4 regions of the Exiguobacterium sp. RIT341 genome follow, and region 2 is predicted to be linked to each of the others. Evidence: riboswitches for the same ligand, from Rfam matches in the RefSeq annotation. Region 2 holds a riboswitch; each other region holds the start of a gene.
The links. A riboswitch is a leader RNA that binds a small molecule or an ion and turns the genes downstream of it on or off. The one in region 2 is predicted to bind thiamine pyrophosphate.
Positions count from the first base shown of each region.

Region 1: linked by a shared signal. The riboswitch ahead of thiT (energy-coupled thiamine transporter ThiT) and the one ahead of BW42_RS04320 (ECF transporter S component) in region 2 are both predicted to bind thiamine pyrophosphate.
Region 3: linked by a shared signal. The riboswitch ahead of thiD (bifunctional hydroxymethylpyrimidine kinase/phosphomethylpyrimidine kinase) and the one ahead of BW42_RS04320 (ECF transporter S component) in region 2 are both predicted to bind thiamine pyrophosphate.
Region 4: linked by a shared signal. The riboswitch ahead of BW42_RS06200 (thiamine phosphate synthase) and the one ahead of BW42_RS04320 (ECF transporter S component) in region 2 are both predicted to bind thiamine pyrophosphate.

Region 1 covers NZ_JFYW01000001.1:447,503-455,723, forward strand. The annotation lists gene rsmB (16S rRNA (cytosine(967)-C(5))-methyltransferase RsmB) at 1-167, shown strand, start outside; gene BW42_RS02210 (Stp1/IreP family PP2C-type Ser/Thr phosphatase) at 186-920, shown strand; gene pknB (Stk1 family PASTA domain-containing Ser/Thr kinase) at 923-2,857, shown strand; gene rsgA (ribosome small subunit-dependent GTPase A) at 2,883-3,788, shown strand; gene rpe (ribulose-phosphate 3-epimerase) at 3,791-4,447, shown strand; TPP riboswitch at 4,470-4,579, shown strand; gene thiT (energy-coupled thiamine transporter ThiT) at 4,640-5,200, shown strand; gene BW42_RS02235 (thiamine diphosphokinase) at 5,202-5,804, shown strand; gene BW42_RS02240 (amino acid permease) at 5,860-7,263, opposite strand; gene rpmB (50S ribosomal protein L28) at 7,404-7,592, opposite strand; gene BW42_RS02250 (Asp23/Gls24 family envelope stress response protein) at 7,876-8,221, shown strand, end outside.
Region 2 covers NZ_JFYW01000001.1:835,069-843,289, forward strand. The annotation lists gene BW42_RS04310 (energy-coupling factor transporter transmembrane protein EcfT) at 1-168, opposite strand, end outside; gene BW42_RS04315 (ABC transporter ATP-binding protein) at 140-1,669, opposite strand; gene BW42_RS04320 (ECF transporter S component) at 1,666-2,238, opposite strand; TPP riboswitch at 2,339-2,438, opposite strand; gene BW42_RS04325 (50S ribosomal protein L25/general stress protein Ctc) at 2,535-3,206, opposite strand; gene BW42_RS04330 (GNAT family N-acetyltransferase) at 3,498-5,048, opposite strand; gene BW42_RS04335 (glycerol-3-phosphate acyltransferase) at 5,062-5,592, opposite strand; gene BW42_RS04340 (DEAD/DEAH box helicase) at 5,589-8,198, opposite strand.
Region 3 covers NZ_JFYW01000011.1:100,007-108,227, forward strand. The annotation lists gene BW42_RS14120 (murein hydrolase activator EnvC) at 1-627, shown strand, start outside; gene BW42_RS14125 (murein hydrolase activator EnvC) at 830-2,107, shown strand; TPP riboswitch at 2,172-2,282, shown strand; gene thiD (bifunctional hydroxymethylpyrimidine kinase/phosphomethylpyrimidine kinase) at 2,398-3,201, shown strand; gene thiM (hydroxyethylthiazole kinase) at 3,182-3,949, shown strand; gene thiE (thiamine phosphate synthase) at 3,939-4,577, shown strand; gene BW42_RS14145 (hypothetical protein) at 4,691-5,032, shown strand; gene BW42_RS14150 (metalloregulator ArsR/SmtB family transcription factor) at 5,091-5,459, shown strand; gene BW42_RS14155 (hypothetical protein) at 5,504-6,142, opposite strand; gene BW42_RS14160 (YitT family protein) at 6,344-7,210, opposite strand; gene BW42_RS14165 (hypothetical protein) at 7,347-7,949, shown strand; gene BW42_RS14170 (formate/nitrite transporter family protein) at 8,133-8,221, shown strand, end outside.
Region 4 covers NZ_JFYW01000001.1:1,171,146-1,179,366, reverse strand. The annotation lists gene BW42_RS06215 (MFS transporter) at 1-1,087, opposite strand, end outside; gene BW42_RS06210 (OsmC family protein) at 1,278-1,703, shown strand; gene nagZ (beta-N-acetylhexosaminidase) at 1,700-2,920, shown strand; TPP riboswitch at 2,977-3,079, shown strand; gene BW42_RS06200 (thiamine phosphate synthase) at 3,166-3,756, shown strand; gene BW42_RS06195 (FAD-dependent oxidoreductase) at 3,753-4,697, shown strand; gene thiS (sulfur carrier protein ThiS) at 4,694-4,894, shown strand; gene BW42_RS06185 (thiazole synthase) at 4,897-5,661, shown strand; gene BW42_RS06180 (ThiF family adenylyltransferase) at 5,658-6,665, shown strand; gene BW42_RS06175 (hypothetical protein) at 6,788-7,144, shown strand; gene BW42_RS06170 (hypothetical protein) at 7,276-7,647, opposite strand; gene BW42_RS06165 (hypothetical protein) at 7,879-8,118, shown strand.

The DNA of each region.
Region 1 (8,221 bases), 390 kb from region 2:
CAGCGTTCATTCTCGATCAGGGTTTTGACTTTGATGCATCTTTCGCGGAACGCATGCCAGAATCCGTGCGACATCTGATTGGGAATCGAGCAGAACTCAAGTTGTTACCGACGACAGTCGGAACGGATGGCTTCTACATTGCCGCGTTTAAGAAACGAGAAGATTGATACGAACGGAGGACTGTCATGGAGTTAGCTCACCTTTCGACCACTGGGAAAGTCAGGACTAAAAATGAGGATACGGTATTACTCATCGGGAACGCTGAACGTGGTCTTGCTGTCGTTGCGGATGGTATGGGAGGTCACGCTGCTGGCGATATCGCAAGTGCGATCGTTCGCGAGGTATTTGAAGCATCCTTTTCCCTCATGCCAAATCGCCCGATGGAATTGTCCGAATGGATAGAACAACGTGTAGCCGAAGCGAATGCCCGGATTCTTCAGTTTTCAAAAGAAGAACAACTTGCGATCGTCGGAACGACCATTGCCTGTGTGTGCTGGGTCGAGGATTTGCTCGTCATCGGTCATGTTGGAGACAGTAGGGTCTATGCTCTTGAAGGTACGGCGTTAAAACAATTGACGGATGATCATTCTTACGTCAACATGTTACGACAAATGGGAGAGCTTTCGGACGAGGAAGTCGAAAATCATCCACGTAAAAATGTCATCACACGATCGGTCGGCTCGAACGAAACGGTCGAAGTCGACATTCAAGTAAGAGATGCTCCAGACTATGACCTCGTCCTTGTGTGTAGCGACGGGTTGACCGATGAAGTGCCAGATGGTGTCATTGAACAAATCATCTTACGGGATGATCCGCTTGATGAGATCGTCGGACAATTGGTGAAAGAAGCGAATGCTCGAGGAGGCGCGGATAATATTACGATTGCCGCCATCCGGTTCAAAGAAAGAAAGAGGGTCTGAATATGCGATACGGAAATCGATTAAATGACCGCTACCGCATAGAACGGCTAGTTGGAAGTGGCGGGATGGCGAATGTCTATCAAGCCTATGATGAGATTTTAAAGCGTCATGTTGCCATTAAGATTTTACGGACTGAATTTTCGCATGACGAACAGTTCATTCGTCGATTCGAACGTGAAGCGCATGCTGCTACCAGCTTGAATCATCCAAACATCGTTGCCGTCTATGATGTAGGCGAAGAAGATGCCATCTATTACATCGTCATGGAGTATATCGATGGTATGACATTAAAGACATTTTGTGAAAATCAAGCATTACCTGTGCCGCAGGCCGTCGATATCATCGCTCAAATTTGTGATGCGATCGATCATGCCCATGCACACCGAATCATCCATCGCGATATCAAACCGCAAAACATGTTGATTCGAGAGGATGGTACCGTCAAAGTAACGGATTTCGGAATCGCTGTGGCGATGTCGAATGCGACTCTGACGCATACGATGTCGGTCCTTGGGTCTGTCCATTACTTCTCGCCAGAACAAGCTAAAGGTAAATTTGCCGATGAGAAGTCGGATATCTATTCGCTTGGTGCTGTCTTATACGAACTTGTGACAGGACAAGTCCCGTTTGAAGGTGATTCACCGGTTGCGATCGCTTTGAAGCATCTGCAAGATACACCGCGTCGTCCATCCGTCTTGAATCCGAAAGTGCCACAAGCGCTTGAGAACTGTATCATGCAGGCGCTCGCAAAAGCACCGCATGACCGTCAGCAGTCCGTCGCAGCCTTTAAGGCAGATATGGTGACGGCGTTGTCTGACGAACGAGCAAGTGAAGGCATCCGAGGTGCAGAAGAGGATGAGATGGAAAAGACGATGGTCTTATCACCTGTACAAGTGCCAGAAGAATCAAAAGCGGAACCGGACACACCTGTCGTCACGACCGTTCAACCGAAACCGTCAGAAAAGAAAAAGAAAAAACGCTGGTGGGTCATCCTATTATTACTTGTATTACTCGGTGGAGCGGCTACGACGTTTGCGATGTGGCCGGATCCTACCGTTACGGTACCGTCCGTCGTCAAAACGGATGGAGATGAAGCGGAAACGAAGCTTGAGAAACTTGGATTTGTTGTCGAGACGACAGAACGAAACAGTGATACGGTCGATGAAGGAGACGTGATCAGTCAGACACCGCGTGAAAACGCGCAGGTGAAAAAGGGCTCAACAGTCAATTTGGTCGTCTCAACCGGCAGTGCTCCGGTCGAAGTGCCAGATGTAACGGATGATGTTGAAAAAGAAGCAATTGCGACGTTAAAAGAAGCTGGATTTGCTAAAGTCGAGGTCGAACGTGAAAAGTCGGATGAAATCGAGCGAGGTAATGTGATCCGGCAATCGATCTCGGCTGGTACGGAGGTCATCGCGAAAGAACAAACGATTACGATCACCGTCTCGGAAGGAACATCTTCTTTCGAGTTGAAGGATTTGACGAACTTATCGAGTGACGAAGCAAAAGCCTACCTGGACGAAAAAGGGCTCGATGGAACGTTCGAGCAAGAATTTTCTAGCGACGTGAAACTCGATCAAGTTATCCGTCAATTCCCACAAGCAGGGACTCAAGTCGAACCGAACGACTCCGTGACGGTCTTCATCTCAAAAGGTGAGGAAGAAAAAACGTTGACAGCGACGTTCCCTGAAAAGGTCGTCTATGACGCGGTCAGCGAGAACGAGGACGAGGAACCACCGAAACAAGTCATCCGGATTGAGACGGAAGATGCGAAAGGGAAGCGGACCGTCATCGAGGAATCAATTGACCAAGATGAGACATTCGACGTGCCGGTGACGATTGATCCGGGAGAAGAAGGCAAGATTACGATTTATAAAGACGATACGGTGTATCGTTCAAAAACCATCACGTACAATCAAGCAAAAGACGCACAGTGAATGTGATGAAAAAGGAGTGCATAGGATGACGGAACAACGCATCGAAGAGAATCGAGAAGGAACGATCATACGCCTGCAGGGTGGCTTTTATGATGTCATGACACCAGAAGGAGAGGTCCGTTCACGGGCAAGAGGGAATTTCCGAAAACGCGGCATCAGTCCAGTCGTTGGAGACGAAGTCGTTCTTCATATCGAAAGTGAGACCGGGTATATTCTCGAAGTGAAGGAGCGGGACAACTTTTTAGTACGCCCGCCTGTCGCGAATATCGATCAAGCGTTGCTTGTCGTCTCGGCTGCAGAACCTGATTTTTCAGCGCACTTGCTCGATCGTTTCCTCGTCTTGATCGAAGCGAAGGAAATCCAACCCGTCATCCTGTTAACGAAGATGGACTTGCTTGATGATGTCAAAGGTCCTGCAGTTAGAGAGGCAATTGCCGCTTACCGGAAGATTGGTTATACGGTCATCGAGACATCAAGTGAGACATTGACAGGTGTTGAACAAGTCCGTCCGTTACTGGCCGGGAAAACGAGCGTTCTTGCCGGACAATCCGGTGTTGGGAAAAGTTCGCTCTTGAACGCACTTGAACCAACACTCGACTTAGAGACGAGTGCGATTTCGAAATCACTCGGACGTGGACGGCATACGACACGTCACGTCACGTTGATGCCACTTGCCGAAGGCTTGATTGCTGATACACCAGGTTTCTCGAACCTTGATTTTCCGTATGATATGGAAATCGAGGATGTACGGTGGAGTTTTCCTGAATTCGTGGCTGTACAGGACGAATGTAAGTATCGAGGATGTTTGCACTTGAATGAACCCGGATGTGCCGTCAAGGAAGCCGTCGAAGCACAAGAAATCATGTCCTCTCGTTATGAGAACTATGGTATGTTTATAGACGAAATCAAGAATCGAGCCCGGAGGTATTGAAGATGATTAAAATTGCACCATCTATCTTATCAGCAGATTTTGCGAATCTTGAGCGTGATGTCAAAGCAGTCGAGGCAGCAGGCGCGGACTATATCCATTTCGATGTCATGGATGGTCAGTTCGTACCGAATATCTCGTTTGGACTACCTGTGCTCAGCAGTTTACGTCAAAAGACGGATATGGTCCTTGATGTCCATTTAATGATTGACCAGCCAGAACGTTTCGTTGAAGATTTCATTAAGGCAGGGGCAGATATCGTGACGTTCCACGTCGAAGCGACGAACCACGTCCATCGTGTTTTACAACAAATCAAGCTAGCTGGTGCAAAAGCAGGGGTCGTCTTGAATCCTCACACGCCATTATCAACGATTGAACACGTCCTTGAGGATGTCGATATGGTCTTATTGATGACGGTCAATCCGGGCTTTGGTGGACAAGCCTTCATCGAGAGTGTCATGCCAAAACTCGCATCACTTGCACAAATGAAAGCAGATCGTGATCTGACATTTGAAATCGAGATTGATGGTGGCGTCAACCCGGCAACAGCAAAACTTTGTATCGAAAACGGTGCGAACGTTCTTGTCGCGGGATCAGCAATCTACAATGCACCAGATTATGCGGAAGCGATCACTAGCATTCGTCAAGGGGCTGCCGTATAATAAGAACGAGAAAACGAAATATGATGACCGCAAGGGGTGTCGCTTGAAAAGCGGCTGAGAGGAGTCTTTTAGACTTTAACCCTTCGAACCTGTTCCGTTCAAACGGACGTAGGGATGTGGCGCACGCAGGCAGTACGGCGTTCGTCGTACTGCCTTTTTGCGTCCTCTCGTACAATGAAGGAGGAAAATAGCATGAAACGGTTACAAATGATGATGGAAATTGCCATCTTCGCCAGTCTCGGAGTCGTCTTTGATTTACTGATTCCATTCAAAATGCCACAAGGTGGCTCGATCAGCTTAGCGATGTTACCGATCTTCGTCATGGCATTTCGCCACGGGGTCGTCGGAGGGGTCGTCACGGGAGCGCTTGTCGGTACGATTCAATTGATGTTCGCTCCACAAGTCTTGACGATCGTTCAACCGATGCTTGACTATACGATTGCGTATGGTGTCGTCGGATTAAGTGGTCTGTTCGCGCGTCAAGTCAGACTAGCCGCACGCAATGGACAAAAGAAAAGCTTGATGGCGTTCGTTCTCCTGGCGACGTTATTAGGCGCAGGACTCCGTTATATCTGTCATGTCATCAGCGGAATCGTGTTCTTCGCGAAATATGCAGAAGGTCCAGTCGTGCCATATTCATTAGTTTATAACGCGACATACATGGTACCATCTTATGTTTTATGCGGTGTCGTCGCGGGTCTCCTCTTTACAACTGCGCCACGTTTACTACGTTATTCAGCACGAGGCGTCTGAGATGCGGACGATTCTCGTGTGCGCCGGTCCTCAAGAAGAAGTGCCGGATTTACGGACGTTTTGTCAGCCAGGTGACTTTATCGTCGGTGTCGACGGTGGTGTTCAGACGATTGAATTGTTTGGGCTGACATGCGACCTGACGATTGGTGATTTTGATTCGCTTGGTTATGTACCTGAAGGGGCAATCGTTCATCCGGCCGAGAAAGATGAAACGGATCTCGAACTGGCACTTCGTACAGTTTCAGAGAAGAAACAGTTTGAGGATACCTTCATTATCGGGGCGACAGGTGGGCGGCTCGACATGACCGTCCAAAATGTATATCTATTGAAGCGATACCCAGAGGCACGACTCGTGACGAAACGAGAAGAGGTACGATACTTGGCTGAGGGAACGTATGCAGTCGAAGCCGAAAGCTATCATTATCTTTCGTTCATTCCACTCGTACCATCGACTTTAAGCTTATCCGGAGTCAAATATCCACTTGATACACATCCAGTACCGGTCGGAGGTTCCTTGACCGTCAGTAATGAATGGAGTACGTCAGAAGCGAAGGTAGAGCTCCATCAAGGAGAACTATTGATGATGCGGACGCTTAAGGAATAGAACAATCATACAAAAAGAGGCCGTGGATGACTCCGCGGCCTCTTTTTAGATGAAATTATTCTTCGAGTTGAGAAGGGGCGACACGGATGTCGCTTTGAGCGGATAGATGTTTTCCTTTGACGAAGAGATGATAACTTCCCCACATGACAAGGAAGAAAGGAACACCGATGTATAGAGCGATTCGTTGATCCGCTTGAAACGCAAGACTGACGAGGACGACGACGTTAAGTGTCAACGAAATCAGTGGTAACACCGGATAGAGTGGTGTCTTAAATTTCAGTTCGGATACATCGTGTCCGTTTCGGACGAACTGACGACGAAATGCAAGCTGCGAAGCAGAGATTGAAATCCAGCCGACTTGAGCCCCGAGTCCGGCTAAGGACAAGAGCCAAATGAAGACGGTATCTTCTGCGAAAAATGCGGTCAGAAGCGATAACATCGCGAACATCATCGTAAAGAGCAACGCCCGCATCGGCACACCACGTGCATTGACGTAAGATAATTTCTTTGAAATCATCCCTTCTTGCGCCATTGCCCATAACATCCGAGTCGCCGCATATAATCCGGAGTTTCCGACGGACAATAGTGCCGTCAAGACGACGATGTTCATCAAATCAGCAGCGTACGGAATACCGATCGCATCAAAGACCATGATGAACGGACTGCTGATTCCGCCAGCTGTTTCATACGGAATTAATGCACCAACGATCGTAATCGATAAGACGAAGAAGATGAACGTCCGCCAGACTGTATTGCGGATCGCTTTTGGAATCGATTTTTCGGGCGTGTCGGACTCCCCAGCCGCAACACCGATCAATTCCGTTCCTTGGAAGGCGAAGTTGACGGCAATCATCGTCGTCAAGACACCGAGAATCCCGTTCGGAAACCAACCGCTTGCCGTAAAGTTCGCAAATAACGATGTTGGGCGATCTGCTTCCATCGGTAACCAGCCGAACCAGGCAGCGCCACCTAGAATGATGAAGAACAGGATCGCGAGGACCTTCAAACTCGAGAACCAGAATTCGGCTTCACCGAATGCTTTGGCGGAGACGGCGTTCAGACCGAACAACAAGACCGTAAAGATGGTACACCAGACGACAACGGGTACATTCGGAAACCAGCGATCCATCAAACTGCCGGCAGCTGTGATTTCGAGTGCCACCGTCACGGCCCAGCCGAGCCAATAAATCCAACCGACGGCAAAGCCGATTCCTGGTCCGATGAAGCGGGTCGTATAGGTCTGAAATGACCCCGAGACCGGCAGATAGACCGCTAATTCTCCTAGACATAACATCGTCAGATACATGATGGTCCCACCCACGATGTAACTGAGGACCGCCCCGAGAGGTCCTGCTTGTGAAATCGTTAACCCTGACCCTAAAAATAAGCCTGTTCCGATGATTCCGCCGAGTGAAATCATGAACAGGTGTCGACTCGTCATCTCTCGTTTGAGTTGCATGATGACTTCCCCCAATTCTGACAAAATAAAGTACGTTCCTATTGTAAGCGTTTTCAATAAAAGCGACAATTAGTTTATGAGAAAAATAAATGAGGGCATAAAAAAACCGGAAGGGAAGATTCCCATCCGGTGGTTGCGCCTTATACGCGTTCGACTTTACCTGATTTAAGAGCTCGAGCTGAAACCCAAACCTTTTTCGGCTTACCGTCGACGAGGATACGTACTTTTTGTACGTTGACTCCCCAAGTACGTTTTGTTTTGTTCAATGCGTGTGAACGGTTGTTACCCGACTTTGGCGATTTCCCAGTAACGTAGCATTTACGTGCCATGCGTTCCGCCTCCTTTTATGTTGTTTTGCGTTCGTCCTAATAGACACTTTGCTATCTTAGCATGGTGTCAGGGCGGTTGCAACATAAAAAAAGTAGCTGACAAGAAAAAAACTTGACAGACAACCTCGAAATTTAAAATAATGGATGAGGATGATGGTAAAAGTTCATTTGACCGCTACTATTTTTCACTTATTCATTGTATAGTCAGTACGGCGACTTTTCAATAGTAGGTCCTTATAGTAGAATTATGAGAAGAATACAATATTCAAAGGGGGCTACTCAGGTGGCGATCGAGATGAAAACGACCTATGGAAAGATTGATGTAGATAATGATGTCGTCGCGCAACTTGCGGGCGGCGCAGCAATGGAATGTTTTGGTGTCGTTGGTATGGCATCCCAGTCTCAAATCAAGGATGGTCTTGCTGAACTCTTAAAACGTGAGAACTTTGCACGCGGTGTCATCGTTCGACAGGCTTCAGAGCAGGTCCATATCGATATGCATATCATCGTAAGCTATGGAACGAAAATCTCAGAGGTGGCGAACAACGTACAGAGTCGCGTGAAATACACGCTCAGTCAGGCACTAGGTCTTGACGTGACATCTGTGAACATCTTTGTCCAAGGAGTCC
Region 2 (8,221 bases):
ATCAAAAGGACCCCATCCGGAAAGGAGTAGCAGTGCGATAGCAAAACTCAGGAATACTAACGTTTTGACCCAGTCATTCGTTGCAATCAAGGCAAACATGATCAAAAACAATCCGCTTCCCTTAATGACAGGATTGAGTTTAGCGAACGGGGACACGTTCGTTTGCATCACGTTTCACCTCCTGGAATTGGTACGAAAGTGGACGTTGTAGCTGACAGCGCTCGAGTAATGGAACGTCAGCGAATAACTCGCTTGGGCGACCGTCAAAAGTAATCCGTCCTTGCTCCATGACGAGGACACGATCCGCATACCGGGCGACGAGCTCCATATCATGCGTCGCCATGACGAGTGTCGTACCGTTCTGTTGTTCCATCTGTAACTGTTCCATTAAGCGTCGTGTCGTCAATCCATCTTGTCCGAAGGTCGGTTCATCGAGCAACAATAAGTCTTTCGTTTGTCCGAGCATCGTTGCGACGCTGAGCCGTCGTTGTTGCCCCGTACTAAGAGCAAGTGGTGACTGCTGTTTGACAGATGTCAGTTCCAGCCGTTCGAGCAACGCCGCGCGCTTAACGTTCGTCGCTGCCCGGTGGCTCCAGTCGATTTCCGCTTCGACCGTCAGCTTAAGAAACTGCAAATCCGGTTGTTGAAAGACATAGCCAACGTGCTCATAAAAGCGACGCCGGGAGTAACGATGAACCGGGCGTCCCTGGAGCTGATACGTTCCACGATTGGGAAGCAACCGCCCGAGTGTCGCAAGCAATGTACTTTTCCCAGATCCATTTGCCCCAAGCAGCATCACCCATTCTCCTGTCTGCAGGGAAAATGTCGCATCGGTCAGCGGATATGGTGCTTTCGTCGATAATGCAGCGACGTGTAACAAAGAGCGACCAGCTGTAGCGACGGTGGAAGGCACATGAAGTCGCGCCGCTTGCGGTCCATCTATGGGTAACGTCTCTAACGTATACGGATACAAAGAGGGAACGGCAATACCTTTCGTTTGAAGCTCTTTGTAATCCTGGGGGAACAGATCCCGTGGATCTGCTGTCGCAGTAATCGATCCGTCCTCAAGCAAGACGACCTGGTCGACGTACGACAAACAGACATCGAGTTGGTGTTCGATCAAGACGATCGTTAAATCGTGTTCTTTTTGAATCCGAAAAATCAACGCCATCAGCTCATGTTGTCCGATTGGATCAATCTGAGCCGTTGGTTCATCGAGTAATAAGATCGTCGGCTCAAGTGCTAGGACCGCTGCGAGCGCGAGACGCTGTTTCATTCCACCGGATAGACTCGCGATCGGTGTCGAGAAGGGAAGGGGGAGACCGACGAGTGCGAGTAAGCGTTCAATTCGTTCATCCATCTCCACGTGCGGAATCGAGCGATTTTCTAAACTAAAAGCGATTTCGCGTCCGATCGTCTCCATGCAGAACTGTTCTTCTGGATTTTGAAACAAGATTCCGACCGAACCGGACCGGGTAACGGTACCAGTCTGTTCGACTTCAATCGTTTCCGGTGTCAGTCCGGCAAGGGCATGAAGTAATGTCGTCTTGCCACTCCCACTTCGTCCGAGCAGAAGGGTCGTCCCTTGCTCAATCGTCAGCGATACATGATTGAGCACCGATTTCATCTGACCGGGATAGCGGATGCTGAGGTCGTCGACAGTAATCATGCGATTTCTCGTTTCGCACGTCCTGCCGCAAACCCGTTCAAGACACCAGTCGCAACAAGGCGACGGACGAGAATGGCTGCAAGCAAGCCACCGAGTAATGCGCCGCTGATCAATTGTAAGCCAGTTGTCGCAAGCAACGTCGTCGTTGTGTAGTAACCGAATCCGTTCGCGATTAGACTATAAACGATGCTACCAATCGCGGCTCCGACACCCGATAACATCAAGGTCCATGTGTCATAACGACGGTAACGCGTCATCGCGAAGACGAGTTCCGCACCAAGTCCTTGGCAGACTCCGATCAGAAGAGCGGATAAACCAAAATGACTACCTGTGAACAGTTCGACGGCTGCCGCGACGACTTCCGCAATTAAAGCGGCACCTGGCTTTTGAATGATTGCTGCGACGAGCGGACTCGCAATGATCCAGATGCCAAACATCCAGTTGGCACCGACAGGACCGAAGATCGCTGAGATCGGTAACCAGAGTGTTGACCAACCAAGATAGATGACGCCGCAAGCGACGGCGAGCATCATCATGACCATGATTTCTTTCATCTTCCAGTGTTGCATTAGATACGTCCTCCTTTGAATGGGGGAGACGCCAAAAAAGACCGCCCTCCGTAAAAAAGAGAGCGGTCCTCAGAAAAACTGCGCGCAGCAGGAGTCATTGGATGTGATCGCTCCACTTTCCTACGCTAGTATGAACTAGATCAGGTTCGAAGGGTCCGAAGTGAATCGTCTCAGCCAATTGGGCTCCCCTAGTGGATATGGTAATAGGTGATACGCTGTTCACTTTAGGCAATCCAGCGTCTGTTGTCAAGACACAAAAAAAACGATACGCCGCAAAGGGCGTATCGTTAAACGACTTATTTATTGTCTTCGTTCTCTTCAGCTGTTTCTTCTGAAGACGTTTCTGTTGCTTCCGCTTCGTTGTCTTCGCCAGCTTCTGCTTGTGCCTCTGCTTCCTCGATTTCTTCAAGATCCTGCTCGAGTGTCGATTCGACGACAGCTGCGACTTGAATATCGCCTTCTGTAACGATGCGGAAATCTTTTTGTTCTGGAAGATCGGCTACAGAAATCGAATCGCCGATTTCGAGGTTCGTGACGTCGACTTCGACGTTCTCTGGTAATTTATCTGGTGTAGCGGCGACTGTTACTTTAAAGAGTGTTTGTGATAGGAAGCCACCAACTTTTGCACCGGCTGCTTCGCCAACAAGTACAACGTCTGCTTCGACTTCTGTTTCTTCATCCATTTTCACGGCGATGAATTCAACGTGATCGACTGTTGGTGTGAAGACATCCATATCACGGCGATTGATCAAGACGTTAATATTTTTACCGTCGAGTTTGAGTGAAATCAAGACGTTTTCACCGTTTTCTCGGACGATTTTAAGCAATTCTTTTTCTTCAAATGCGATTGGTGTACTTTCCACTTTGTAACCATACACGACGCCAAGAGCTTTTCCTTCATGACGCAATTGTTTACGGAGTGAGCGTGGACGTACCTCGCGTTTTTCGGCTGTTAAATTAACTGACATGTTCATTTCCCCCTTGAATTTGGTATAGCCCTCAAAAGGTAATGAATGTAGGAGCAGGACGAATCCTGAACAATATGAATCATGCTAAGACAATCGGTTTCAGACTCTCATGAATCTGACGCTTTCGTGACTTTGCATTTCTCTCCCAGGTCATTACGCTGATATTGAGAAACATGTGTGAGTAAGTCACCGGTTTGATGCGGTGCTAATGAGTTTATACCCCTATGTTTTAAATCCATAAACCTCTTTTTTTATCTTTTTGAAGTCGAAAGACCTCCAAACCGCTTGAAATCAGGGGTTGAGAGGTCTTTCGTTTTTTTCATTCTTTATGATGATTCGTTGATTTTCACGAACTAAAACACGAACGAGACGTTCAATTTGCCGCATCGTCGTCTGTCCCATCGTCGAAATTTGCAGCCACTGATTGTAAACGAGATAGTCGCTTTCGTACTGGACGTGATACCCCTGAATGCGCAGAGCGTCGCCTAAATCAGTTGCGGACGGATGAACGATCGTCAGTATTCCCGGCGCTTGTGCTTCTTGTTGTGCGAGGAGTTGGAATCCAGTTGCGCGGACGGCTTGTTCGAGATAGGTCATCTTGATTGCTGCTTGATTAAGATCGAGGGCATCAAGCGCTGCCTGACAGGCAAGCAACAGGTTCGACGAGCCGGAAAAGGCAACCCCTTCCGCATAGAGTCCTAAATCCAGATAACGGGGAATACAGAGAGAAGGTAGGACGCGATCTGCGTGAGCAATGAACGCAAGACCCGGTAAACCACCAATCGCTTTCCCGGAAACAGTCGTGACGAAAGTGCAGCCATCGTATGAGAAATGTCCGGTTCCAACAGCGCTGATCGCATCGACGACGAGCGCGGTTCGTTGATCTAACAGCACTTTTACTGCATCAAGATCATAGAGAACACCCGTTGACGTCTCACAATGCGTCAACCAGATCCAGTTGTATGCCGTTTGCCTCAATTGATGAGCGAGTTGCTTCAAGTCGATCGGGTGACCGGGGGGAAGCGTATGGACATCAAAGGACTTGCCGGCACGTGCCGCGTGATCAATCAAGCGTTGACCGAACTCGCCGCCGTTCAGGATCAATCCATGTCCAGTGAGTTGTTGCGCGACAATATCATTGGCGAGCGTACCGCTGCCGACGGCCATCGAGACATGTGGCAAATCCAGCAACTGACACATTCGGCCACGTAAATCTTGATCGAGCTGCCGCATCGAGGCCGTCCGGTGTGGACGCGGTGCTTGTTGTGCCGCTTGACGGACCGTCGGCGCAACCTCGACCGGACCGGCTAGAAAATGCAGGGGACGTAAGACATCCGCGATGACGGATCGTTCGTATGTTGCGCGCGACAACAACATCGGTACAAACTGGGCGTCACCACTACCAAGCGTAGCTGCAATCGGTGTGAAGCCGAACCGCGCGTATAGTTTTGCTTCCCGCGTCGTACCACTGATATAGACATGATCAATCGTCTCCCGCTCGAGGTAGACCATTAAAAAGCGCATCAATTGCATGAACGTACGACTATTGCGGTATTCGGGACGAACGCTAAGTAAGCGGATTTCCGCTGGGTCCGTCAGTGTCTCTTCTAGCGTCACGCCCTTTTCCTCAAGCGAAAAGGGACGATGCTTTCGAATGGCGATCATCGCGACGAGTCGATCGTCTTCCTTACCGATCAAGTAAGTGTTCTGATCATGGAATCGATCAATTCGTTTCCGTTCGATGTTCGGTTGATGTTGCGGAATCTCTTCTGTAAAGGTGAGGTAGTTCAATTCATGGATTGCTTCCGCGTCGTCCGCAGTTGCAATGGAAAAGTCGATCATGGAGACGTCCTCCTTATGTAATGGCTGGCTTGTGGAGTGCATCATGAGCCCACAGGACAAGTAGACTTACGGCAACGGTACACAAGATATTGACTGACCCTGCGTCTAAGAAGATCGGTAGTAAAGGAAGTAAAACGACCGGAATAAGCCCCGCTTTGACACTATCTTTCGTTACGAGATAAGACAAACCGAGTATGCCTAATCCGGCAAGATATGCCCATGGCGTGATAGCGAAGACGATTCCGGAAAATACAGCGTACCCTTTACCGCCGCGTCGTGGGTGAAACAACGGAAACAAGTGACCGATGAGCACGGCGAGGGCGACCGGATAAAACATGTCTGTGATCTGCAACGCAAAGACTGTCTTCGCGGCATCAAACAGATAAACGAATAAAAAAGCCGGAAGCCCACCGGCACGATGGGCATTGCGGGCACCGATGTTTCCGGAACCGACCTGTGCCAAATCGGTACGACTAATGTACTTAAAGAGCGTACCACCTAAAATGCTACCGATGAGATAACCAAGCAGGAGATCAAGGATCACCGTTGTTCCTCCTTTGTCGTTACGAGATGAACGAGTTCCTTGACGGTCAAGGCGTCACTGTCTGGAGCCGTCAGGACGGCATCGACCATTTTGGCTTTTCGATCTTGTAATTCCGTCATCTTCTCTTCGATCGTTCCGCGTGTCAGCAATTTGATGACGGTCACGTCAGACTGTTGTCCAAGCCGATGGGCGCGATCGGCTGCCTGTTGTTCGACGGCCGGATTCCACCAGCTGTCAAACAGGATGACGGTATCAGCAGAGGCGAGGTTGAGTCCCGTTCCGCCAGCTTTCAGCGAAATCAAGAAGAGATCGACTTCACCGTCATTGAACCGGTCGCATAACGCGACCCGGTCTTCGAGCGGTGTCTCACCCGTCAATAGGAAGTGGGGGAGGTGACGTTGCGCGAGATCCGAACGAATGCGCTCGAGCATTTGCGTATACTGTGAGAAGATCAAGATCCGTTTTCCGGCTGCTCGTTTTTCTGCAATCAGTGAGAGCAGACGCGTTCGTTTCGTTGCTTCCCCTGTGTACCCCTCGACGAATAATCCCGGATCGTTGCAAATTTGCCGCAACCGCGTTAAGCCCGCCAGTAACTTCAAACGATCTTCACGTTTCGTTTCGTCTAAATGCTGCAGCGTCTCGAGTTGCAATTTGGCGAGATACGACGCATATAACCGTTTTTGATTCGGTCCGAGCTCGACATAATGATGCTCGATCTGCTTTTTTGGTAAGTCCTGTAAGACATCTTTTTTCTCACGCCGTAATAAAAATGGTTGAATGAATTGTTGCATGTCATCAAACGACCATTTCTCAAACGTCGCTAAATCCGGCAGTAATTCCGGAAACAAGACATGGAAAATCGACCAGATATCGCGCGGTCGATTCTCAAGTGGTGTTCCCGTCAAGGCGAACCGGCGTTTTGCTTGCAGATGTCGCAGTTGACTGACCGTTTGTGACTGCGGATTCTTCAAGTGCTGTGCTTCATCAAAGAAAACGACGTCATATACGGGGTGGCGACGGACGTCGGTCCGAAGCGTCGTGTAGGAGACGATCGTCACTGTGTTTTCAGCCAAGTACTCCAGTTCGGAAAGTCGGTTAGTTTGAGATCCCGTCACGACATGAACCGGTCGACCGGGTAAAAAGCGCTTCAGTTCCGCCTCCCAGTTGCGGAGCAGTGATGCTGGTGCGACGATCAGTGCACGACTATCCGAAATCGTTGCTACATAACCAATCGCTTGAATTGTCTTTCCAAGCCCCATCTCATCGGCCAAGATGCCGTGACATCGGTGCGCGTCCAAATTCTTTAGAAATTGAATGCCCGTCCGTTGATACGGATAGAGTTGTGACTCTAATGAATTCGGCAAGTCGAGCCAGAATCCTTGTCCGGATTTCAATTCGAACCATTTCTCGAGCAAATCAGCGTGAAGATGGAGGACGGAAGCGCCAATCAGATGCTTCATGTTCCGGACGGCAGGTAAGACGAGTCGTCCGTCGCGTAAGTCGCGTTCACTCGCTTCCATCTGGGCGAGAACCCGTTGCAACTGCTGAAAGGCCCGTGCCTCTAAAGATACGAACTGTCCGGATTTCAAGCGGTGATAGCGTTTTTGTAAGATGAGCGACTTCAGGACACGTTTCAGCTCGTCTTCCGGAATTCCGTCCATCGAAAAGTTGAACACAAGCCAGTCGAGGCGGTCTGTCACGTCGACTTCGATCCGCGGATGAAAGGGTCCTTTTGGTAACGTCGTTCGGATGGCTTGCGTTGCAAATAACTCCAGTTGACCGAGCGCAACCCGTTCGTCAAGCAGACTCCGCAAAAAAGCATACTGCGCGGCATCACTGGTGATGACATAGTGTGAATTCGATGGTGTTGCTTGGAATTCACGTAAATAGCGTAAGACACTTTGCTCCGTTACCTGATCCCGTCCAGCATAAATCGTCTCATCGAGCGGATTCAGCTGAATCCCTTGATAATCAAACGACACGCGGACTTCAACTTTCTGAGCCGTTCGATCGAGATGGAGCTTAACGATCGGCGTACCGGAAACAATCCGTTCCTGTAAATCAGGACTGAACGAAACATCCGCAACCCGCTGCAAATACTCCGTCTGTCCAAGCAAACGATCGAAGTAGGGCAGGGACAGTTGATGCTGCTGTTTATCCGTCAATCGTTTGAGCGTCACGACGGGTCCAGTCAGTTCGAAATGAATCGCCACCCGACGATCAGGTGTGAGACTGCGTAAATAGTTGCGCGCGCCTGCGTCGTCGACTTGAATTGCCGTAAAAGGGCGGATTTGCGGCGAGAGCGGTGTTGGTGTGCCGTGTGCCTGCACATGATGCATCGCCAGCAAAACAGCGACGATGTGTCCACAAAATGACGTATCCATCGCAAGCGACGGACAGTTACAGCCAGCGTCGACGCCGTGCGCCTTGACGCGGACCGTCACTGTGAATCGTTCCTCACCGTCTACGCTCGCTTCAATTAGCTCGTCACCCATCCGGTAATTGTGTAACGTGACCTTTCGGGCAGCGACATACTTCTTTCCCCGTCGAAAGGCATAGGCATCAGACATTTGTTTGATTTTACGTTCACTGAGCCCGTAATTCATGAGATCCCTCCTTTAGTTAACAT
Region 3 (8,221 bases), on a different contig from region 2:
GCTGAAGCAGCTCAAGCAGCGGCTCAAAAAGAAGCTGAGCAACAAGCAGCTAAAGAAGCAGCGGCTCAGCAGGCAGCACAAGAGAAAGCGTCGCAAGCCGCGAAACCTTCTGGTTCGACGAAACAATCGACTCCAAAAGCATCTACACCTGCGCCAGCACCAGCTGCGCCAACACCGTCAGCACCTGCGACACCTAAACCGTCACCATCATCCGGTGGTCTGTTCATCCATCCAACGGTTGGGGCTGTCACGCAAGGCTATGGCTCAGCAGGTGGAGAAAACGGTTATACGTTCCATAACGGGATCGACTTTGGTGGTCCGGTTGGAACTCCAATCGTTGCAGCTGCAACAGGAACAGTCATTACAGCATCAGGTGGTGGTCCTTACGGAAACCACATCATGATTGCTCACCAATTAAACGGTAAAACGTACACAACATTGTATGCTCATATGAGCGCACTCAATGCTCACGCAGGTCAACGCGTCAGTCAAGGTGAACAAATCGGTTTACGTGGAAGTACTGGGAATTCAACTGGTCCACACTTACACTTTGAAATCCACGTCGGTGGATACAGCTATAGTGCAACTGGTCCAGCTAGCTCAGTGAACCCAATGACGATGTTTTAAACAGTAAAGAATCGTTGCTTATGCAGCGGTTCTTTTTTTGCGATTTTCAAAAAATAAATGATTATATTACAAAAAAACGTTTTCATTTGAAATGTAAATGAAATTTTTTTGAAACGATTAGGGTGCTATAATCTATTTCAGATATGAGAGAAACTTGAATACTATAATAAAATATGAAAAACATAAGTGAGGAAAACGATATATGCTAAAAAAACTAATTTCTACCATTGTTTTAGGAGCATTACTTATAACAGGAACACAACCAATTGCAGCAGCAACGATCAAAGAAAAAAAGGCTGAAAATGCCGCAGAACAACGTAAATTAGAAAAAGCAATTAAAAAACAAGAGTCGAAAATTTCGAAAGAACAACGTCAAATCAATCGAATCGATGCAGCGATCAACGAAAAGATTTTTCAGATTTCCGAAAAAAATAAACAAATCGAGAAATTGAATTTGCGAATCGATGAATTAAAAGCAGACATCGTTCGCTACGAAGAGATGTTGAAAAAACAAGAAGAACTACTCGGTGATCGTCTACGTGTCTTCCAAGAAAACGATGGAAACTCAATCAAATGGGAAGAAGTCATTTTTGGATCGAAGGATTTAGGTGATTTATTTAGTCGTGTCATGGCAGGGAAAAAAATCGCGGAGCAAGATGATAAAATGATTTCGGATTACATCGCAACCCAACAAAAGCTAGCGGAAGCAAAACAAGCGCTCGTTGAAAAAAAGGCGGAGCAGGTTGAAGAGAAGAAAACATTAATCGAACAAAAAAAAGCGTTGAAAGTTCAAATGAAAGAACGCAGTGCTACGCTTAAAAAATTACGAAAAGGTAAGACGAAGTTTACGACAGAACTTCTAGACGCGAAAGAACTACAAGCCACACTTGAAGCTCAAGAACGTGCGATTGCGGCAGCGAAGGCAGCAGCTAAAGCAGCGGCTGAAAGAGCAGCAGCCGAGAAAGCAGCAGCTGAAAAAGCCGCTAAAGCGAATGCTCAAGCAGCAAAACAAGCAGGTAAGAGTTCAGAATCACCTACTTCAGTTGCCCCACCCGTTGTTTCGAGCGGTGGGAAATTCGTTCGTCCATCTTCTGGTGGCGTATCACAAGGGTTTGGACCAGCAAGCGGTGCGAACGGCTATACGTTCCATAATGGTGTCGATTTCAGTGGTTCGGTCGGCTCACCAATCGTCGCAGCAGCAGCTGGAACGGTCATTACAGCTTCAGGTGGTGGGCCTTATGGAAATCACGTCATGATTTCTCACTTCCTTGACGGAAAAGTCTATACGACAGTCTACGCTCATATGAGTTCATTATCTGTTCATGCAGGACAAACAGTTTCTCAAGGTCAGCAAGTTGGAACACTTGGTAGTACTGGGAATTCAACAGGACCACACTTGCATTTCGAACTACATGTCGGAGGCTATCAGTACAGTGCCTCTTCTCCTCTGAATGCAGTTAATCCATTAGCATACCTATAATTCAAAACGAGCTTCGGCTCGTTTTTTTCTTGCCGCTATGCTACAGTTAAGGCGAAATGAATACTTGAGCAACTAGGGGAGCTGGAGGAATCCGGCTGAGAGGAAAACCAATCTGTTTTCGACCCTATTACCTGAACTGGATAATACCAGCGTAGGAAAGTTGAGCCGAACGGATACCGAAATGGTTGGATAACGATTTCGTATAGCGTCGACTGCTTTTTTACAGCGGTCGACGCTTTTTTTGTCGGTAACAACTCCCTTACATTGCTCGATGGAAAGGTGAGAAAAATATGAAACATGTATTGACGATTGCGGGATCTGACTCCGGTGGTGGAGCTGGAATTCAGGCAGATTTAAAGACATTTTCGGCATTGGGCGTTTATGGGATGAGTGTTTTGACGGCGGTAACGGCTCAAAATACACTGGGCGTTCAAGCAGTAGAAGAGTTATCATCGGAAATCGTTGATGCCCAATTAGCTTCAATCTTTTCAGATATTCGTGTGGATGCTATCAAAATCGGTATGGTCTCGAATGCACAAACGATTCACGTCATTGCAACACATCTTCGCAAACAGACAGTTCCGATCATACTAGACCCTGTCATGGTCGCAAAAGGCGGGCATGCCCTATTGCGGACGGAGGCAGAGGAAGCACTAATCGCGGAGTTACTGCCACTTGCGACACTCGTCACACCAAATTTACCGGAAGCAGAGCGCTTAACAGGGCAGTCAGTTACTAATCTAGAGGAGATTCGACTGGCGATGCATCAGTTGGCTATGAAGACTGGAGCCGTCTTGCTAAAAGGTGGACATCTACCGGGAGCTGCCACGGATTTATTATGGGACGGGCAAGAGGAATACCGTTTCACATCAGATCGGTTAGATAATCAACATACTCATGGAACAGGCTGTACCTTATCTGCAGCGATTGCGGCACGGATGGCACTTGGAGAAGCTTTACCGGACAGTGTACGTCAGGCCAAGAAGTATGTTACAGAGGCGATTCGTCATGGATTTGCTCTCGGACAAGGGATTGGACCGACACATCATTTTCATTCACTTTGGAGGGATACACATGTTTACGACCATTCTTAAACACAAACCACTCATTCATCATTTGACGAACACAGTCACGATCAATGATTGCGCCAATGTCACACTCGCCGTTGGCGCATCTCCAGTCATGGCGGAGGATATTCGCGAAGTGGAAGAGATGGTTCGACTTGCGCAAGCTCTTGTCTTGAACATTGGAACAATTGATGCAGACATGCAAGCAGCTCAACGACTCGCCGCAAGCGAAGCGAGACGCTTGAACGTTCCGATCATCCTTGATCCAGTTGGAGCGGGAGCTACATCATTGCGTACGTCCTTTTCAAAAGAATTGAGTAGACTCGGATGTACGGTCGTTAAAGGAAATGCTTCAGAAATCAAGACATTGCTTGGGGAGAATGGACGAACAAAAGGAGTCGATGCTGCTAGTGATGAGATCATGGATCGAGAAATCATTCGTGCATTCGCTCGTAAACAAAAGTCCGTCATTGTCGTCACAGGTCCAATCGACTACATCACGGACGGCATGCGCGAAGTGGAACTACAAGTAGGTACGCCGCGTCTCGGAGACGTCACAGGTACGGGGTGTATGACAGCTTCTTTGATTGCGAGTTTTCTTGGTGCAGGATATTCTGCGTTTGAGGCAGCAGTCCACGGAACATTTATCATGGGAAAAGCAGGAGAACAGGCAGCATCAGAAAAAGGTCTAGGTAATTTCAAACGAGAGTTGTTCAATGCAATCAGTCTGATGACGGAGCAAGATTTGATGGAGGTGGTAGAACATGTCAATTGATTATTCCATTTATGCGGTGACAGATCGTCGATATCATCCGGGAGTCGCAATCGAAACGGTCGTTGAAGAAGCGATTTTAGGTGGTGCAACGATTATACAATTACGGGAAAAAACAGCGCAGGGAAAGGAATTCTTCGAACAGGCAGTCCGGTTAAAGAGATTGACGGATCGTCATGATGTTCCTTTGATTATCAATGACCGAATTGATATTGCGTTACTTGTCGGAGCTGGTTTGCATATCGGACAAGAAGATATTCCTCTAACCGCAGCGCGACGTCTCTTACCGAACACTGTGATCGGCGTATCGGTAGCAACCGTCGCGCAAGCGATTGAAGCAGAACGAGATGGAGCATCTTATTTAGGTGTAGGTTCTCTATTTGCGACGTCATCGAAAGCAGACGCCGACTCGATGTCACACACGATGCTTCAAGCGATTCGCGAAGCCGTGCGCTTACCTTTAATCGGCATTGGTGGAATTACGGCAACGAATGTTGCTTCTCTTCCTATCCCATTAGAAGGATATGCGGTCATCTCGGAAATTTTTGCTAAAGAAGATCGACGACGTGCTGCACAACATATGACAGATGCTGTATGGGAATGGCATCAATCTCTTCAGAACAGGGTATAATCCGTTCAGAGGTGATTGTATTGAAATGGCAGACGATCCGTTTTCGGGGCTATTGGATCCGGTATCGATTGGAACCACAAATCATTCGCGTGGATAATCGGGGGATCTACCATTTGGGGAAAATTTTATTTCCGCGTCCTAATCGTGTATCTTATGAAATGGCTCTCTTGCTGAAGGAAAAGTATGAAAGACGCTACAAACGTCCGTTGTATATCAAGACAAGTTCGATCGCTACAGAAATTTGGGGACACACCCACTTAGACATCTATTATCGAATACTGCTTCGTCTCCCGATTCCTTCTCGATTACGTAAGCGTTATAGGAATCGATTGGAGAGTACGAAGATCATCGATATCGGTGTACGTGCGGTCGATCAAAATCGAATCGTTTGGGATATCGGTGATTACGTAGGGGGATGGTTTGTATTTTGGCTCATTCGTAGGCGGATGCGCTGAACTTGCAAATGTCCTGTTTCTCATGGTGCAATATAGAAATAGAAACGAGGTGACGGACATGGACATTCCCCGTTGTGAAACGATTGCTATTGATGAACAGCGTGCGTCTGAGATTGGACAAGTCGTTGATACGATTCCGACGCTTGAAATCGGAAAATTATTTAAGATCCTTTCAGATGCGACACGACTACGAATCGTTTATGCGTTGACGATCGAAGAGGAATTGTGCGTTTGTGACGTCTCTGCTTCTGTCGACTGCTCGATTGCGACAGCATCTCATCATCTTCGCTCCCTGTTGAAACAAGGGCTCGTCAAGTTTCGTAAAGATGGAAAAGTCGTGTATTATTCTTTAGATGACCATCATGTGTCGTCGCTTGTTCATATGGCGATGGAGCATGTACAAGAGGGAAAAGCAGTATCTGAATAATTTTTAGAGTAAACGAAAAGCGCAGCTTTGGCTGCGCTTTTCGTTTACTCTAAGGACGATTCGTCTGACTTGTTAGGTGCGAACCGGTGGGAAAAAAAGATCGTCGCACTAATTAATAAAAAGGACAGAATAGAGAGACTGAGACACATCCATTTATATGTAGCGACTAAAGTATCTGATTGTTGTAATTTTGCTTGAAGTGTCTTATACAAATCATCTTTCACACGAGATAAGTCCTCGAGAATCGTTTGTGTCGTTTGCGTCGTTTGTTTGGCAAGGCGCTTTGCTGCCGTTGGACTCTGACGCTCATAGACGACGAATACTCGTTCAATCTCGGACTCCCAGACATTATTGCGACGTAGTAAATCCTTGATTGCTCCTGGCGTGGTCGACGATTGATTTAGACTGTTTCGTAAATCATGAATTTTAGAAGTAGAAAAGTAATACTGTTCGAGATAACGACTATCTTCATACAATAAAAGACCACGCACCGCATTGGCACGATCTCGGTTATGTTCAACCAACTGGTCCACTTGATTGATTAACGGTATGTCATGATCCTTCATTTGCTCTGTTATCGTTGCAATCGTCCGATAACCGGATAGTGCGTAAATGATTGGGATAGAAGCGAATAAACTGATCAAAAGGATCAGCAGAATACGCTGACGCCAAAGTGAGTGCATGCAATCATTCCTTTAAATAAATAGACATGTCATAAGCTTAACTACTATCGCAAAAAAAGTGAAGCCTGTCCATTTTTTGAATAGGGAGAAGAAAGTAAAAAAATCAGTATTCCTAATAAAAAAGCAGGAAAGCTGGTGCAATACGAGAAGCTGTTTTAAAGTAAACGAAATAGAAAAAGCACAGCTAGGCTGCGCTTGAGTTTAAAACGAATACGAATGTTCCTTATAATTCCCAAAAACAGTATGGATTTCTGAGAACGTAACGAACGCGTTAGGTTCGACAGAAGAAACGATTTCTTGCAAACGGACGATTTCATTATTTTGAACGACGACATAGACCATTTTCTTCGTTCGGTTGGAGTATCCTCCCCGTGCATCAAGGATCGTCACACCACGACCAAGTTCTTTTGTGATGACTTCATTTATTTCATCCGCCTTTTCGCAAATAATGATACATTGCTTAGAAGCGGAATAAAAACTGTAAACCGTTTGAAGAGCTTTGGCGCGAACGAAGCTCATGATAAGAGCATACATAACGTGTTTCAAATCGAAGACCCACCATACCAAGATATAGATGACAAGATCTTGCATCAGAAATATGCGAGGAAGTGGCCAATTATGAAAACGAGCAAAGAAAAACTTTCCAAGAATATCGAGTCCACCAGTCGATGCGCCACCAAAGAAAATCAATGCCATTGCAAGACCAGAGACTAGACCGGCAAAGATGGAGGCAACAAGCGGATCATTCAACGACTCGGGAACGATCTGAGTCGGAATCCAGTCGATTAAAAAAGAAGAGGCAACGACAATGATGCCAGATAAGAACATGAATCGCTTTCGTAAGAAACGGAAACCTAAAAGGAAAAGGGGAATGTTTAAGAGCAATTGGGTTAATCCGATTGGAGTGTGGAAAAGCTCTTGAATGACAAGCGTGATCCCCATGATACCACCTGATCCGATATCATTTGGAGATAGTAGTAAGCTGATGTACAGGGAATACAGCAACGTACCTATGATTAAAAAACTGATTTTTTCAACTCTCTTTTTCTGTGGGTGTGTTGTAGTCATGGCATTATGATGAGTGACCTCATGCTCCTCCTTCTGTGAGTATCTGCCTGCAAGAGTACGCCCATATGCATAAAATTTCAACCCTTCTTATGAAAAAAGATGAAAAAGGGTAAGTTTTTTTAGGAAGGTGATGAAAATGAAGAAAACATTCTTGATTATAGGCTGTATTTGTTTAGGCGTATTGGTGGGGATTCGTCTTTTTCAACAACCAGACGAAGAAAACCAACGATCTATTTGGCATGATGGTGATCTCGTAGCGAGACAAGTCGGTGCTTCCATGATGAATACGGTAGCTGTTCGCCAATTAGCTGAACAACTCCCGTTTTCATCAGAATTAAAACAGGTAGATGTCGAAGGAGAGTCGTTACGGCTCGCTTATGACGTCACAGGCAAAGAACGGCGTGCTTGGATCGGGACCGATACTGGTACATTACAAATGAATCAGGATTTCTTGAACGCTCGCTTATCAAAAGTACTTATGCATCATACGCTCGTTTTATTTTCGACGATTCCTGACTTGACCAATCTTGAAATTCACTATACCGATCCCTATTCGAAAGCTGATTTTAAGATAGATCGTAGCGCGTTCGACATCTATACACCATCTGACATCGAACGCGCTACGTCATCGTCTGGACGTTTTAATCGTGTCGTCATCGATGGATATGTGCTTGATGCCTCCAGACGACAAACCTTTTTCGAGCGTTTCGCATCAGGATTTTCGATTCAAACTAATTAATTGTATAAAGCAAGAAAAGGCATTTTTCACAATCTCGACACAATGATATCGTTTACATCTCGTTCTTTTATGAAAACGATAAAACAGGTCGATTCAAGACTTGAACATCTCTTAAGATGGAAGTATCATAATAAATGAATAAACATTGTGAAGTGTTGAACAAAAGAAAGAGAGGTTTCTACAATGAACGAGGTAGAAGCATTAGAAGGATTACGGAATAAAGCAATCAAGTCGACACGTATGCTACAACTGCGTCCTCTCGAATACTTAGT
Region 4 (8,221 bases), 340 kb from region 2:
TCGCATAAACGATGCCACCGAGTGCCGAACCGAAGGCAATCCCGACATTACTCGCAACCGGCATCAAGGAAGCGGCGAGTCCTTTTGCTTCCGGATTGAACTTTTCGGCGAGGTCAATCAAGTAGATTTGTGTCGAAGTCGTCAATAAAATCGACATCAATGACATCAAGGCGATGTTAAACAGACCAAGTGAAAGGGATACTGTCGTGAAGTATAATGCAGCAAGGACGATTGCTTGCACGACGAAGACGAACCGTAAGCGACCCATCGGATTTTTACTTGCAATCTTGCCGGCAAGGATGTTACTGAAGATCGAGACGACACCGTAAGCGAGCAGGATCGGACTAATCCATGTCTTCGCGATGCCGAGTTCCGTTTGCAGGATCGGCACGAGGTACGTGTAGACGACGTAAGTTGCTCCGAAGCCGAACGACGGAATGAAGAAGGCAATCAGGATCCGTGGATTAGCGAGCAATCCAAGCTGCTCCTTGATTGAACCGGAGCCCGTCGATTGCTGGACGGGAACGATCTTCCACACAGCGAGGAACGCAATCATTCCCATGACGGTCGTCAGCCAAAACGTGGCTGCGAAGCCAGCGTGTTGACCGATGAACGTACCGATCGGAACACCAAGGACGTTCGCGAGTGTAAAACCACCGAAAATGAACGAAACGGCGACACCGCGCTTCGCAACAGGTACGGCATCGCTTGCGACGACCATTGCGAGCGAGATCAAGACACCGGTCAGGATGGCTGTCAGGATGCGGGTGGCGAGCAATACTTCGTAACTTGGAGCAAAACTACTGGCAAGGTTCAGTAAGACCCAAACGAGTAACAGACGTAGAATCAGGCGACGCCGTTCCAAGTGACCGGTCAGCGACATGACAATCGGTGTACCAATCGCAAAGGAGATGGCAAATGCCGAGACGAGCGTACCGGCTGTTGCGATCGTGATATCAAGGGCTGAGGAGATTTCAGCGAGGATCCCGACGATGACGAATTCGCTTGTTCCGAGAACGAACGTCAGGAGCGACAACGTGGCGATCAACAGCCAATCGCGTCGACTTAAACGAGTAGTAGGTGACATGGATGATTCCTCAATTCTGGCGCTTGCGCGCGAAACTATGAGTAACAGGATAGCATGAAACGATTTCGTCGGGTATCGCAAAGCGAGAATTCGGGAAAAGAACCATTATTCGAAATAGCGTGTGAATTTCCAGGCTTGCTGTTTTTTGCGTATACTACAGAAGAGGACTACTGACAAAGGAGTGGAAACGATGCAAGCGACAGTGACATGGAACAAACAGATGGGGTTTAGTGGACAGACGGAATCAGGGCATCATCTTGCGATGGATGCAGCACCGGAGAACGGTGGCGAAAATCAAGCACCACGACCGACTGAACTGCTGCTACATGCCGTTGCCGGCTGTACTGGAATCGACATCGTCTCGATTTTAGAGAAGATGCGCTTGACGATCACTCATTTCGAAATGGATATCGAAGGGGAACGGGCAGAGGATCATCCGCGGCGTTTTACGTCGATCTCGATTCATTACCGGCTTGAAGGTGATCTCCCGGAAGATAAAGTCCGTCGCGCCATCTCGTTATCAAAAGATAAATATTGTTCGGTCTCGCAATCCTTGAACGCTGAAATTTCCGTCTATTATTCCATCAATGGTGTCCGGAGCGAGGATCCTTTGTGAAGAAAGTATTACTGATCGGTTGCCTGTTGCTTGCAGGGTGTGCGCAGGAGACGACGGAACCAACGAAACCATCACAACCAGCAACGAAGCAACCGACGGAGGCGAAGAAACCAAAGCCTGAGCCGACAAAGGAAGCACAACAACAAGCACGATTAAAGCAACAACTTGAAGCGATGTCGACGTCAGAAAAAATCGATCAACTGCTCTATATCGGAGTTGCCGGCACGGAACTTTCAGCAGCTGACCGGAAATTGTTGCAGACGCATGCGATCGGTGGGGTCTTACTGCTTGGTGGGAATATTACGTCAGAAGATCAACTCTTGACGTTCACGCGTGCCATTCAAGAAACGAACCAAAAACCGTATGCCTTCGTCGGGGTTGATGAAGAGGGCGGACGGGTCAGCCGGGTACCGGATCAACGGTTACGTCTCCCGACGAGTCAACGGATGGCGCAAGGTGCAGATGCTGCAAAAATGGAAGACGTCGGACGTACGCTCGGTCACCTGTCACGGTTTTATGGGTTCAACATGGACTTCGCACCGGTCCTTGACGTCAATAGCAATCCGAACAATCCAATCATCGGCGACCGTGCGTTAAGTGCTGATCCGAAGACCGTCGCGACTCTCGGTACGGCTCTGATGCACGGGATGCAAGAGACGGGAACGATTCCGGTCGTCAAACATTTTCCCGGTCACGGCAATACGAGTGTCGATTCCCATGTCGGGTTGCCGAAAGTGACAGCATCAAAGGAAGAACTGAAGCGGACGGAACTGTTACCGTTCCAAGAAGCGATTCAAGAGGGCGCCGAGATGGTGATGGTCGCCCATATTCTCTATCCCGCGTATGACGACCAAAATCCATCTTCGCTCTCGAAGCCGATCTTGACTGACCTCTTGCGTCAACAACTCGAATTCAAGGGCGTCATTATCACGGATGACCTTGTCATGGGGGCGATCACGAAACGATATGGTCTCGCGGAAGCGGCACGCCAGGCACTTGTCAATGGAGCTGATATGGCGATGTTTTCGGAAGCAGGTGCCTATCCGAAGGTTCACACCGAAGTGATGCAAGCGGTTAAAGAAAAAACGTTGTCGTCAGAGATGCTCGATGCTAAAGTGATGCGGATCTTAAAGCTGAAGCAGACCTATGCCGACAGCCAGAAGCAACAGCGACCGACGAAATCGGAGCTTATTCAGCAAGTGGAAGCGCTCAACTAGGACTAGCGAAGCAAAGCGACTCATGCTAGACTAATGGGGCAAGCCAATTAAACACGAAAAGACACTAGGGGAGTCTCGCAGCAGACTGAGACGGAAGTATCCGGACCCTTTGAACCTGATCTAGTTCGTACTAGCGGAGGGAAGTGGCTCGAAACCTTAGATATCCTTAGCGCTTCAGCGCATTTTCGGACCACTCCCTTCAACATCGGGAGTGGTCCTTTTTTCGTATCGAAAGGAAGAATATGATGCGTTTACATCTGATTTCGACGGGATCCATCAATCCACGTGATGGAGTGGAAACCTTTCAATCGCTTCAACCATATACGGATCAGCTTCATCTTCGAGAACCGAATTTGTCGGCAGCAGAATTGCTAGATTTGATTGAAGCGCTCCTTACGCAAGGGTATTCGCCTAATCAATTAACCGTTCATGACCGGGTCGACGTCGCTCATGTCGCTGGTATCGGTGTGCAGTTGACTCGACGATCCTTATGTGTCCGCGATGTTCGGCGTCACTTTCCGGATCTCATCATCGGGAAATCCGTCCACTCTCTGGCAGAAGCACTTGCGGCAGAAGCAGAAGGAGCCGACCGACTGCTGTACGGTCATATTTATCCGACAGCGTCGAAACCAAACGTGCCACCGCGAGGGATCGACGCTCTCAAACAAGTCGTTACTTTCACGACGAAACCAGTCATCGCAATCGGCGGGATCACTCCTGATCGCATTCCTGAGATCGCAGCGACCGGTGCAAGCGGAATCGCCGTCTTATCCGGTATTCTCGGTCAAGCGGACCCGCATGCTGCCATTCAGCGTTATCAGGGGGTACGGGTATGACGGATCACATCATCATCGGTGGTGGAGTCATCGGTTTGACGCTTGCTTACAGTCTCGCTTGTCAGAACGAATCCGTTCTTGTCCTTGATCGCGGAACATGCGGACAAGGGACGAGTCGGGCGGCTGCCGGGATGCTTGCGACGGACATCGAGCTGAGAGAAGAATTGCATACGCTTGCCGCGCGAAGTCGCCGTCTGTATCCGTTACTTGCGCGACGCCTCACGCGCGAGACCGGGATCGATTGTGGCTACCGGGAACAACCATTTTTATTGAAACGAAATGGGCAAGAATACTTATTTCCATCGGTCGGTCAAATCGATCCGCGACGACTAACGACTGCATTGATGCATGTCTTACGAAATCGTGGGGTACCAATCGAAGAACAGGTGGACGTCACGCGAATCGAGGAGAGTAATGATTTCATTAGGGTTGAGTCGAACACGGGAACGTGGACGGGACGAACGGTGACGGTTGCAGCCGGACGCGGGTCCCAAGCCTTGCTCGATACAGCTGGCATTTCGATAGCGACATATGGGGTCAAAGGGGAGTGTCTCGCAGTCCGTCTCGCGGGTCAGCCGTTACGCTCGATCCTGTTTGATGACGCCGTCTACCTCGTACCGAAAGCGGACGGACGGATATTGATCGGTGCGACCGAACTACCGCAAGACGAGACGATCGGTGTTAGTGTCGCAGGAGTCACGTCACTGCTTCAAGCAGCAGAGCGTCTCTATCCACCGATCCGTGATGCAATCATCGAAGAAGTCTGGTCAGGCGTACGACCACAAACAGAGTTCGGCTTGCCATATATCGGAGTCGCCGATTCATCCCGTCGGATCTTTATAGCGACGGGGCATCATCGGCATGGCATATTACTCGCACCGGCGACAGCGGAAGTTTTGGCAAACACATTACGGTTGATCCTAAAGGAGGAAGTCCGATGAATATTACGATTAACGGCAACGACCACACCATTGAACAGATTGAGACGATTGAGGATATGCTCACGCAACTTGGCTTAGGGGAAAAACTCGTCATCGTCGAACAGAACCGACAGATCATCGACCGCGGAGCTTACAATCAAACGGTCGTTCGGAACAATGACACATTCGAAATCGTTCATTTCGTAGGAGGAGGATAAAGATGTTGAAAATTGGAGAAAAGACATTCGAATCACGGTTATTACTCGGAACGGGGAAATATACGGATGCTACGGTGCAGCAAGAGGCAATTGATGCGTCCGCTTCACAAATCTTGACGTTCGCCGTCCGGCGGCTCGATCTCTTCGACAAACAACAACCGAATTTCTTGGAGTCGCTTGATTTAACAAAATATGATTTACTACCGAATACGGCTGGTGCGAAGACAGCGGAAGAAGCGGTTCGGCTAGCAAAACTTGCGCGGGCATCCAGTATGTGCGACATGGTCAAGGTCGAAGTGATTGGGTGCGATAAGACATTACTACCTGACCCAATCGAGACGTTACGGGCTTCTGAAGAGTTACTTAAAGAAGGGTTCGTCGTCTTACCGTATACATCGGACGACGTCGTCCTTGCACGACGACTCGAGGAACTCGGCTGTCATGCCATCATGCCGGCTGCGTCACCGATCGGTTCCGGGCAAGGCATCCTCAATCCGCTCCACCTAAAGTTCATCATCGAGCAGACGACGGTGCCTGTCATCGTCGACGCTGGCATCGGTTCACCCACTGACGTCGCCTATGCAATGGAACTGGGAGCGGATGGTGTCTTATTGAACTCCGCTGTCGCCCATGCCCAGGATCCAGTCAAGATGGCGCACGCGATGCGACTAGCCGTCGAAGCAGGGCGCTTCGGCTACGAAGCGGGACGAATCGAGAAGAAACAGTATGCAGTCGCGAGTAGTCCAACGAGTGGATTGATTCGATGACACGTTATTCACGTCAAACTCGATTTCAACCGATCGGAGAAGCAGGACAAGCACGCTTCGCAACAGCAAAGGTACTAATCATCGGGATGGGGGCACTCGGAACAGCATCGGCAGAACAACTCGTTCGCGCTGGTGTCGGCGTCGTCCGAATCGTCGACCGCGATTATGTCGAGTGGAGTAATCTACAACGGCAACAACTCTATACGGAGGATGATGCACGGCACAGCGTACCGAAGGCGATTGCTGCAAAAGAGCGGCTTGAAGCAATTAATTCGACGGTGACGATCGAAGCACATGTATTAGATGTCGACCGAGCAGCGCTGACGTGGCTTCTCGATGATATCGATCTCATCATCGATGCGACGGATCATTTCGATATTCGTTTACTGATGAACGATATGGCATTGTTGCGCTCGATTCCGTGGATTTACGGCGGCTGCATCGGCAGTTACGGGATTACTTTCACTGTTCGCCCGGGAGAGACGCCATGTCTGCATTGTCTGCTCGATCAATTACCACGTGATCAGGAGACGTGTGATACGGCGGGAATCATCGGTCCAGCTGTTCAGATGGTCGCCTCTCTACAAGTGACGGAAGCGTTGAAGTGGTTGAGCGGGAAGACGGACGCGCTGCGGACACGTCTGCTTGCCTTTGACGTGTGGTCGAATACATTCCAACAAATCAACGTCCAGTCACTGAAGCAAACAGAGTGTCCCTCGTGCGGCATCGAGCCGTCTTATCCTTATTTATCGAATCAAACGGTGCGTTTCACGGCACTGTGCGGTCGCGATGCCGTTCAAATCCGTGGAGACGGACAGCGAGATCTCGAACAATTAAAACAACGCCTCCAGCCGGTTGCGTCGATTTCCGCCCATAACCCATACTTGCTGGCGTTTACGACGGATGAGCATCGAATGGTCGCCTTTCGAGATGGTCGTGTCTTGATTCATGGTGAAGCGGATCCTGTTAAAGCAAAACGACTGTATCACGCCTATTTCGGATAAACGTTCATAAAACAGTAAAACTAATTTTAAAAATATATGTTTTAAATGTTTAAAAAACAGGTAAATAAGACTTCAGACATAAATCGGTCTACAGGTTTTGAACGTGAAGAGGAGTGATTCAGATGAAACAAGAATTCGATCCGATGAAGGATCAAGCACAGACGGAAGAAACACAGGCGGTTGTCCAGCAAGCCAACTGGAATCCGGACCGGTACCGGACGAACTTGAACCCATTCTATCTGTCACCTTGTAGTGTCGAACGTAGAGAAGATGTGCATCAGGATGCATCGAAGATTCTCGAAGTCGAGACGTCGTCGCCCCTCCAACAACTTTTTGAACACAATCAAGCAACGCATACATCCGAACCAACGGGCAAAAAATTTAAGACAGGCATCGTCGTTGGTGTCGGTGCGATCATCGGCGGATCAGTTTCTGTGATTCGTTCCGTCCAACGTTTTAGAAAGCAACGGACGAAGTAATACGCTCGTTGTGAAAGCGCAAAAAGCAGGAGGCATTTGCCTCCTGCTTTTTTTTGCAACCTCTTCATTTCACAAAGAAAAGAAGGGATTTTCGTATGTATATTGTTTCTATTTTGATATTTCTAGATTTATCAGTTAGTTACGTTATCAAACGCGGTAGATTTACCGTTTACGTAAACATCGATGATTTCATGTTCAGGATCTAATGTTAATTGATAGACGTGTTGTTGCGCATTCTTACTAGTATCGTTAGATTCATCTAATTTTATCTTCACCGTATCTTCTTGTGCTTCGAGATCAGTAGCAACTGATTTTTTTGTGTGATACACAACATAAGAAGTATCGTCCTTCGTGTTGATCAATTGCAAAGTAGAATCAGGATCAAGTTTCGTTTGTAAATCGTTAGGTATTGTCTTTAACTCACTAAAACTGAGTTTAGACTCGTTGATGCCACAGGCTGACAAAGTAGTACATAATACCGTCAACAGTATAAGTTTCTTCATGCTTTTCCCCCCAAGTTATCTAATGAGATGTATGTATTGTATTTTAACAGTTCTTTAAAGTATGCTGGTCTCAAAAAACAATAAAATTTTCTATAATAGACATATTATTGATTTATAAAAAACTGGATGATCGAGTACATATTTTTAATTTACTTCTTATTATGGTTATAAATAGAGATATAGTGTTAAAGTAAAACAATTATAAGTGAATTAGTAATTGGAGGGTTTGAATTGCGTAAGATGGGGTTCTGTTTTGTATTGGTAGCTTTAACTAAACTATGGCTATCTATATACTTAGCTGAGTTTTATTTTCTTAGAAAGCTAGAAGTATATAATAGTGTCGAAGGTGATGCGATAGATATGATTCCGAGTATTATTTGGTGGATCATTATTTTGGAATGTATCATTGGAATTGCTTTGATTGTTTCAGATGGGAAAATAAAACTAAAACATACTGTAGATAAAGCGTAAGCATTTTATCTATTATTTATTGAACATAAAGTGTAGTTTTTCTCTTAATCGAGAAGAACTACACTTTGTTTGTTTCTTCAGCATGTACGGCTGATTCATTATG